One region of the Bacillus sp. OTU2372 genome, then DNA from elsewhere that is predicted to be linked to it. Evidence: riboswitches for the same ligand, from Rfam matches in the RefSeq annotation. Region 1 holds a riboswitch; each other region holds the start of a gene.
What was found. A riboswitch is a leader RNA that binds a small molecule or an ion and turns the genes downstream of it on or off. The one in region 1 is predicted to bind thiamine pyrophosphate.
Positions count from the first base shown of each region.

Region 2: it holds a riboswitch for thiamine pyrophosphate, as region 1 does, so the genes downstream of both, thiT (energy-coupled thiamine transporter ThiT) here and thiC (phosphomethylpyrimidine synthase ThiC) in region 1, are expected to answer to the same signal.
Region 3: it holds a riboswitch for thiamine pyrophosphate, as region 1 does, so the genes downstream of both, AAHB15_RS04120 (thiamine phosphate synthase) here and thiC (phosphomethylpyrimidine synthase ThiC) in region 1, are expected to answer to the same signal.
Region 4: it holds a riboswitch for thiamine pyrophosphate, as region 1 does, so the genes downstream of both, AAHB15_RS23310 (solute carrier family 23 protein) here and thiC (phosphomethylpyrimidine synthase ThiC) in region 1, are expected to answer to the same signal.

Region 1 covers NZ_JASATK010000004.1:72,300-74,504, reverse strand. Annotated here, with positions in the region: gene thiC (phosphomethylpyrimidine synthase ThiC) at 1-915, opposite strand, end outside; TPP riboswitch at 1,049-1,163, opposite strand; gene AAHB15_RS09710 (hypothetical protein) at 1,337-1,507, shown strand; gene AAHB15_RS09705 (Ger(x)C family spore germination protein) at 1,605-2,205, opposite strand, start outside.
Region 2 covers NZ_JASATK010000001.1:74,641-76,845, reverse strand. Annotated here, with positions in the region: gene AAHB15_RS00415 (FeoA family protein) at 1-143, opposite strand, end outside; gene thiT (energy-coupled thiamine transporter ThiT) at 318-908, opposite strand; TPP riboswitch at 1,028-1,136, opposite strand; gene AAHB15_RS00405 (histidine kinase N-terminal domain-containing protein) at 1,349-2,205, shown strand, end outside.
Region 3 covers NZ_JASATK010000001.1:864,377-866,581, forward strand. Annotated here, with positions in the region: gene thiO (glycine oxidase ThiO) at 1-325, opposite strand, end outside; gene AAHB15_RS04120 (thiamine phosphate synthase) at 309-950, opposite strand; TPP riboswitch at 1,056-1,164, opposite strand; gene AAHB15_RS04125 (hypothetical protein) at 1,249-1,947, opposite strand; gene AAHB15_RS04130 (alkaline phosphatase) at 2,043-2,205, opposite strand, start outside.
Region 4 covers NZ_JASATK010000020.1:58,590-60,794, forward strand. Annotated here, with positions in the region: gene AAHB15_RS23305 (HoxN/HupN/NixA family nickel/cobalt transporter) at 1-379, shown strand, start outside; TPP riboswitch at 542-650, shown strand; gene AAHB15_RS23310 (solute carrier family 23 protein) at 863-2,191, shown strand; gene AAHB15_RS23315 (LuxE/PaaK family acyltransferase) at 2,188-2,205, shown strand, end outside.

The sequences.
Region 1 (2,205 bases):
TAACGGTACATATCGTAAGAGGACACCGGCATGGATGGTAAAGTAATCGACACCTTGTTCAGCCTGCTCAATTAATGTATCACGGTAAACTTCCCAAGTTAGATCTTCGGCAATTCCATTTACTTTTTCTAAGGCTTGATAAATCGGAACCGTACCAACAGGAACGGCTGAGTTTCGAATAATCCACTCACGAGTCGTGTGGATGTTTTTGCCTGTTGAAAGATCCATAATCGTGTCGGCACCCCAGCGAGTGGCCCATGTCATTTTCTCCACTTCTTCTTCAATCGATGAGGAAACCGCCGAATTCCCAATATTGGCATTAATCTTTACATGAAAATGGCGTCCGATGATCATCGGTTCTGTCTCTGGATGGTTGATATTAGAAGGGATGATTGCCCGGCCTCTTGCCACTTCATCACGAACAAATTCCGGCTTCATATTTTCCCTGATGGCGATGAATTCCATTTCAGGTGTAATGATTCCTTTCTTTGCATAATGGAGCTGTGTCACGTTTTTCCCTTTTTTTCCTCGTAATGGCTTACGCTTTAATCTAGGAAATACCTTATGATTAGCCCTAGGGTCATTTAGATCTTGATATCCATTATCTTCTGGTTTGATTTCACGGCCTTCATATTCTTCAACGTCAGATCGTTCATTTATCCATGTACTACGAAGGGCTGGCAGACCTTTTGTAATATCTACTGAATAATTTTTATCTGTATAAGGGCCGCTTGTATCATACACCCGTACCGGGGGATTCGCTTCCTCTCCAAAGGTACTTGTTGTCGGACTTAGTTCAATTTCCCTCATAGGAACTTTAATATCGGGTCTTGAACCCTCTACATAAACTTTTTTACTGCCTGAAAAGCTTGACATGATGGAAATGTTTTTTTCATTTAATGAGGTGGATACCATTGATAAATCTCTCCCTTTTTATTTAATAAAAGGACGAGTTCTAGAACATGAATGGGAAAAAAGAAGCACATAAAAAAGCCGGGTCCTTTAAAAGGATGGACCCGGCAAATGTATGTAGAAGTTAATCTTAATAAAAGATGCTTATCAACTTCCCCACGCTGGTATGATCCAGATCAGGTCCGAAGGGTCAAGAAACTTAAACGTGTTTCTCTCTCAGCCCAAACTATTGGACTCCCCTAGTTATGTTTATTTAACTTGCTCAAGTATACAAAAATAGAAATAGAAAAGATAGGTAATTTTTAAAAAAATTACAATATGAGGAATAAGGCGGGGGTCTTTTTGACTAAATTTAAAGGAAGTGTATAATCTTCAATCTCCAAACAGAAAATAAATAGTAAAAGAAAATAGTGGAGGAATAGACATGGTACGCAACCGAGCTCACAAAGATCCGGAAAATAAAATGAAAATTTTTAAAAACATTAATCAGTCCGGTTTAAACTACGTGCAGTCTGCGATTGAGAACACGGCAGAATCGACGGATGATGCGACGCAAAACTTGGTTAACCAAACAATGAAAAACCCAGGAAAGTGATAAGGCTGGTTCAACTTTATAGGGTGTATTGTTTTTAACACAACTTATAAAACACATATTCAAGAGGGTGCCCCAAGCCGGAGCATCCTTTTTCGTGTTAGCGTTTATAATTTATGTTTTGTTGTATCTTTATCTTAACATTGATATGTTTTACAGAGTTCTTATTAATGTTATTGATAACATTAATGTCCCACTTTTTGTGATGATACCGATAGGGTATTTCAGTAATATTTAAAAGGTCCGCATTTATTTGATTGCTTCTTTCCAAGGATATTAGAATTTCATTTCTCACTTTCTGCGCTAATTCTTTTTCAATATTACTCACACTCAAATTATCTACATTTTGATTGATATAGGCGTTGGCTTTAATTATTAAGTCATAGGCTGGTTTTGGTCCACTTATCACTTTAATAGTACTTTTGGGTTTAATAATTTCTACACTCACTCGCTCATTAAAGAGTGAAATTGGGATTCGCGCTGCCTTTTCGGAGAACCACTTTAAGCCAATTAGATCATGTTTTTTGACCCAGCCCTTGAATTGATGCTGTGCAACAACAAATCCTCCGGTCAAAGCTGCAATATTTATGGGCTTTTCATCCTGCAAGAATATCTTTTTCCTGATATCAATGGTAGGGATAATCAAGGTACCTACTGATTGGTTATATTTTGAAATCATCCGGTTGTATTTTTCAATCTGC
Region 2 (2,205 bases), on a different contig from region 1:
CCGCCAAATGGCATCACACATTTTACACAGACTTCAGATCCTTCAGTAATTCCTAAATCAAGTAAGCGCCTTTGAACGAGGTGACCAACATGAGATAGGTCAATTATTTTTCCTTTATCTCCTGTTTTTAAAGAACCAAACATGTATATCACCCTATCTACGTTAATTGAGAATGATTATCTTTCTAATTGTATTTTAACACTTTTTTGAGTTAATAAGCATGATAAATTTGACAAAAGTTCGAAAATATATTCAGAAGGTCATCGATATCTATATAAAAAAAAGGAAAAGAACTAATCCTTTCCTTTTTTCCTTTATTATAGACTTTTTTGCAAAATCATTTTCTTTGGAAGGGCACTAATTAGTACAATAGTAATGGTTGCACTAATAATGAAATTAGGCAGCATATAGGTTCCATTATATAGTAGAGAGTAGATAGCTACCGGCTGGCCTTTTGGAGCATACTCGCCGAAAAAGGCAATCCCAGAAATCACATGACAAAAATATCTAAGTGCACTTCCCAAAAATGCCCCACTAATTACATAAGCCATCCATTTACCATTGTTCTGTTCATTGATTGATTTTTTAATGGCAGGTGCAAAAACTCCTGCGGAACCAACAACTGTAAAAGCAATAAAGTAATCAATAATCCCTTGTACAATCGTATAAACTTGGGAAAACCCTAGAATAAACTGAAGGAAACCTAATAAAAAGCCTGTTAAAAGTCCACCCTTTATCCCCCAGCGATAGGCAATCAGGAATATCGGCACCATCGCAATGGAGATGGAACCACCCTGCGGCCAAATTCTTAAAGATACAATTCCCGCGACAAAATCTAATAAATAAGCAAGTGCAGTAAATACAGCAACTTCTGCAATAAATAAAGTATTACTTCTTGTTTGATTCACTAAACATTTCCCCCTCTATATAAATAGACCCGCTTGATCTCTTCCGAAAGACTATATGTTGCCATAACAATGTGGAAGAAAAAAAGCAATTCAGAACTTGGAATGTCTGAATTGCTTTGTATTTAAGCAAACCACATCCCTACGCTAGTGTTAACTAACAGGTTCATAGGGTCAGAACGCTAACGTTCACTCTCAGCCGCCCAGAAAGCAGCTCCCCCTGTGGAAGTATTCAATTGTATCCATAGAAAATATACTACTCTACCACTAATTAAACAAGATATTTGTTATAGAGAATGTTATATACGACATTATAAATTATGGATAATTAATAACATTTCACTGGATAAAAATTTTTTCCTTAAATTTCATAAAGGATTTTTTCATTCTTCAGCGAATTATCATGGTAATCAGTTTGGTTAAAACCAATAGGGGGAAACAACATGTTTACGGGAGAACAAACGGATTTAATCGCCTTTTTTGCTCATAACAAAAAGCAATTAGTACAAGAATGGGAAAATGCAATCATGATATATCATGGTGATCCCTTTAAAGGTAAAATACGTGAAAATGGGGAAGCCCTATTAGATGTTATTCTAACGATGCATACCATATCTAAGGAAGAATTATTAACGATTATCGAAAAAATCGCCATTGCCATATCAAAGGAACGGGTTATGGCCGACATTAACATTGGTGATTTTGTATACAATGTCAATATCGGGAGGACAATTTTATATAGCTATTTAAGTAAGACTGGACTGACATGGTCCGAATTACAAAAATCTATTAATGATATTAACTTTTGTTTTGATAAATTCTTATATTTTGCCGTATCCCATTACTCTGAAGCGAAGAATAAAATTATTGAAGAAAAGACGATGTTTATTGATTCAACCCACCAGGATCGCTTAACACTTCTCGGCCAAATGACTTCAAGCTTTATTCATGAATTTAGAAACCCACTTACATCTGTTCAGGGATTTATTCAATTACTGAAAGCCGATTATCCAAATATGAGATATTTAGATATCATTTCAAGTGAATTGGACCAGCTTAATTTTCGTATCTCCCAGTTTTTGTTACTTTCGAAAAAAGAGCTTATTGGTAAGGAAAAGGTATTTTTCAAATTAAACCACTTAATTGATGAGGTTTTAAACTTCCTCTACCCTAGTATTTTGGACGGTAAAGTTAAAATTCAAAATCATTTAGACGGCGACTATACATTGAATGGCTATGCAGATGAAATCAGGCAGGTCTTTATTAATATCATTTTTAATGCCATTGATGTTCTGAATCA
Region 3 (2,205 bases), on a different contig from region 1:
GAACGTCAGCTGCAATTTCTACTGTTTCGGCAATCTTAATCATCCCATTTTGGATAAACTCAATATCAATCCCGGTTAGGTCTAATAACTCATTTGAGAGGGCAGGAAACATGGCCTGACTTTTTAGTGCTAGCTGAAAAAAGGGACCATCCTCTTCAATCTCTGCTTGTGCGGCCAGCATTCCGGCAGCTGCACTGGAAGCTTCACAGGCCAAATGGTTCTTCTCAATGACAACCACTTTTTTTCCCATCTTTGATAGTTGGTAGGCAATCGAACTTCCGTTTATTCCGCCGCCAATAATCGCAACATCATATGAATTTTTCACTTTTTCCATCTCCATCTTTTAATGCGTTAACATACGATTTTACTGCTGATAAAGGATCATGAGAATCTAAGACTCCTGACATCACTGCAATGCCGCTTGCCCCAGCGTGGATAACTGGTTTCGTATTTTCGGGTGTAATCCCGCCAATCGCAATGACCGGAATATCCAACTTGGTAACCCTTGATAATTCCTCAATCCCTTTCGGTGTCTTACCTGGTTTAGATTGGGAAGGGTAGACGTGACCGAATAGCACGTAATCAGCACCATCCCGTAGGGCTTTTTCTCCATCTGATATGGAGTGAATGGAACTTCCTACCCTTAACTGCGGAAAAACTCTTTTTACTATCGCTGGCGCTAAACTATGAAAGGCTAATTGAACCCCTGCCACCCTTGTAGTAAAAGCAACATCCACCCGGTCATTAATGATCAGTTTTGATAAGGGGATATCTTTAGAAAGCAGATCAATCGCTTGAAAAAGTTCCCTTGCTGTTTTTTGCTTTTCTCGTAAGTGAATCGACGTTACATATGGGTGGATATCGATCAAAATCTCCTGTAACTGCTCGATGGGCATCTTACCGTTCGAAATAATATGTAACTCTTTCGCATTTGTTAAAATTCGCGTCACCCCTTAAGAAGCTACCGCTTATTGAAATAAGTGAAAAACAAAAAAACCACTTTCCTATGTAAGAAAGTGGTTTGATTATTTGAAATGAAATGCATGCGCACTCAAATAGCCCGTTTTCCACTTCCCTACGCTGGTATTACCCAGATCAGGTTCATAGAGTCCCGAAGTAGCACTTCAATCTCAGCCCTTTAAAAAGGCACCTCTAGCGGATTAATTTCATATTAATTTATAATAATTACCTTCATGTTTAATATTAACACCAGTGTTAGAAATGTCAAATAATTTTCTAAATTAAATCTTAATTAAATTCAATTTTTATGTTTTGCGACTTACCTAATTCTTTATGGTTTTGATCAAGCACATCACTCGTTTGAATTTCTAGCCATTGGACTTCAGGGGTTGATTTTTCAATAATAAACCCAAGTGCTCCTTGCTTTGAACCCTCAGGCTCTATTTCACCGCCTAAATACTCTATATAAAAGTCATCCTTGAAAGTTCTTGTCTCACTATTACTTGTAGTTAGATGAGCAACTGGTCCAAAATGTACTGTTTGATCTGATTTATTGACTAGCTCCACTTCCACCTTAATAAAATCAAATTCTTCATAGTCATCTGTGTAATAATGAAAGTAATCCATTAACGAATAGGTCGGCATATTGTGAATCAGTTTGACATTCTTGATTCTCATTTCAATCGGTCCAATAGCATAACTTTTATTTTGTGCGGCAATCTCTTTTAAGTTTATTGTCCCTTTACTATCTTTTATCGTTTGCCCTACTTGAAGGAGGTTGGTATCATCGGATACTTGTGGATTAGGGACATATATATCAGATAAAGTTTTAGCCCTACTATTTTCATTATTTGAATTATCTTTCTGGTTGTCAGATACATGTTCTTGTTTTTCAGTTGCTTTTGCAGTAGGTTCTATATTTTGAACGGCATTACAGCCAAACAAGAAAAGAGGTAAAACAAGTATGAATGGTGTCAATATTTTCATAGGATGGTCACCTTTCAGATAAGATAGTAGGTTTCAAAAAAGTTCCCGTTGAACACCAAAGCCCAACGGGAAAAATAGGTATTTTTTTATCAAGATTACTTGCCATTTTTTAAAATATCAAAGATATGTTTCGCTTGGTCCGTATTATCAATATTTCCAGCAAACAGGTTGCTGCCAGGGCCATATGCGTATACGTTGACGTCTTCACCCGTATGTCCGCCAGTTGTCCAGCCTGTCACGGAACGATTGTCAAAAATA
Region 4 (2,205 bases), on a different contig from region 1:
TGCACTGGCAGCGGAAACGGTTAGCCAAACATCGATGTGGGCGATTGCGGCAGGGAATACGGCTAGTTTATTGCCGGTTCTATTAGGAATCATTTTTATGGCAGGGATGATGATTACAGACACCTTTGATTCCATCGTAGCCTTTCGGTTGATTAAAGACAGCAATCGGTTAGGACAATCCGCTTCTCGTTTCATGGGCTGGGTTATTGTAGCATTAGCCTATGGGGTATCCTTTTATGAAGCGTTTACGTTCTTCCTCCCAGGGGCTGAACTGGATTTTGAGATTTTAGGGGTTATGCTGTTTGTGTTATTTGGTCTAAGTTATGTCATTGTAAGCTATCGGATCAAAAAGCAGTTGGATATAACAGTGAAAAATTAAACGTCCACTAATAACGTATCGACATGGAAAGGTATTGGAAGTACGAACGCAAGATCATTAAACATTACTATATCTTTATAGCAACATACTAAACAAAGTGGAAAATTGAACCTTTACTTCCATCTATTTAAGAGTTATTATTAACTGAATCTAATAAATATACAATACTACTAGGGGTGCCCCTTGACGGGCTGAGAGAAAAACAAATGTTTTTTAACCCTTTGGACCTGATCTGGATCATACCAGCGTAGGAAAGTAGCTTAAGTGGAAGACTATTTATTTCATAAGCTGCGGAGCCAGGTCCATTATTGGACCTGGCTTTTTCTTATAAAAAAAACAGCAGGAAGCCTTTTTGAAAAATAACAAAGAATCACCTAAAACCGGAAAAACAAAGATGAGTCGCTGCAAATCCCAATCTATTAAATAGGGATGGAATGTCGATTAGTCCTTTATAAATAGATAAACAGAGAAGGAGATTACATCATGGAAAAGATACAAGAAGTGAATAGTATGAGTAACAAAGAAATGAATATTGGTTTGGAGGAGAAACTCCCTGCATGGAAAACCTTTTTATATGCTTTACAGCATATTTGTGTGTCAAACGTATGGCTTGATCCTATTTTTGTCGCGTCCATGATTGGTTTACCTCTATCACAGTCGGCTAATATCGTTAATGCTATATTTATTACAGCTGGAATCGTTACCTTGACACAAGCTACTAAATTAGTAAAATTGCCAATTATTCAAGGCCCATCGGCTGCTTTTGATTCCATTATGATTGCTTCAGGAAAGGCGAACGGCTTAGCTGCAGCGAGTGGCGGTATTTTTCTTAGTTCAATTATCGTTTTTCTATTGTCAATTACCGGGGTAATTGGCCGTTTGAGAGTCATATTTACACCTGTTATTTCTGGCACAGTCATCTTTCTGGTTGGAGTATCATTATCTGGCTTTACCTTGTACGAATTTTTAGGGGGTTCACCTGGTGATGAGTCGTTTGCCAGCCCATCCATATTATTACTATCGATTCCCACTTCAATCATTGTTATCTTATTATCTCTTTTTGGGAAAGGCATTTGGAAATCATATTCCTTCTTAATTGCTCTCGTTATTGGGGATGTCCTTGCTGCCATTCTAGGGAAGACCAATTTTTCTTTGATAGATAGTAAACCGTGGTTCGGGATTCCACAGCTGCTTCCCTATGGAAATTTAACTTTTCATTGGGACACGTTTCTTACATTTTTTGTGGCCTATTTGGTAGCGATTATCGAAGCAATGGGTGTCTATCAAGCAGCAGGAGCGATGCTAAATACCGAAATAGATTCCAAACGAATTCGCAACGGATTTGCAGGTGAATCCGCCGGTTCATTCCTCTCCTCGCTTATTGGCGGTTTCCCTACCACAGCTTATGCACAAAATGTGGGGCTTCTTAGGTTGACGGGTGTCGGATCAAGATTTCCGGTGATGGTGGCAGGTGCCATTTTCTTGTTGTTCGGTTTTTTTCCAAAGATCGGGGCCTTGCTTGCCTTAACACCTGATGCGGTTGTTGGAGGTATCTTTTTACCTGCTGCAGCGACGCTTGTATCTACAGGTATTTCTATTTTAGCAAGAGCGGAGCATTCAGAAAAAAACTATTTGATTATGGGGCTTTCTATTCTGCTTGCGATTTCACTGCCTAACTATGCCACTAATCTGAAAGGAATCTTAGGTACATTCCTTTCTAACACCATATTAATCGGGGCATTTTCATCGGTGCTGCTTCAATTGTTGCTTGTAAACATACCCAATAGACTGAAAAGAGGGACTCTAAAATGAGAGATGATTCCAAA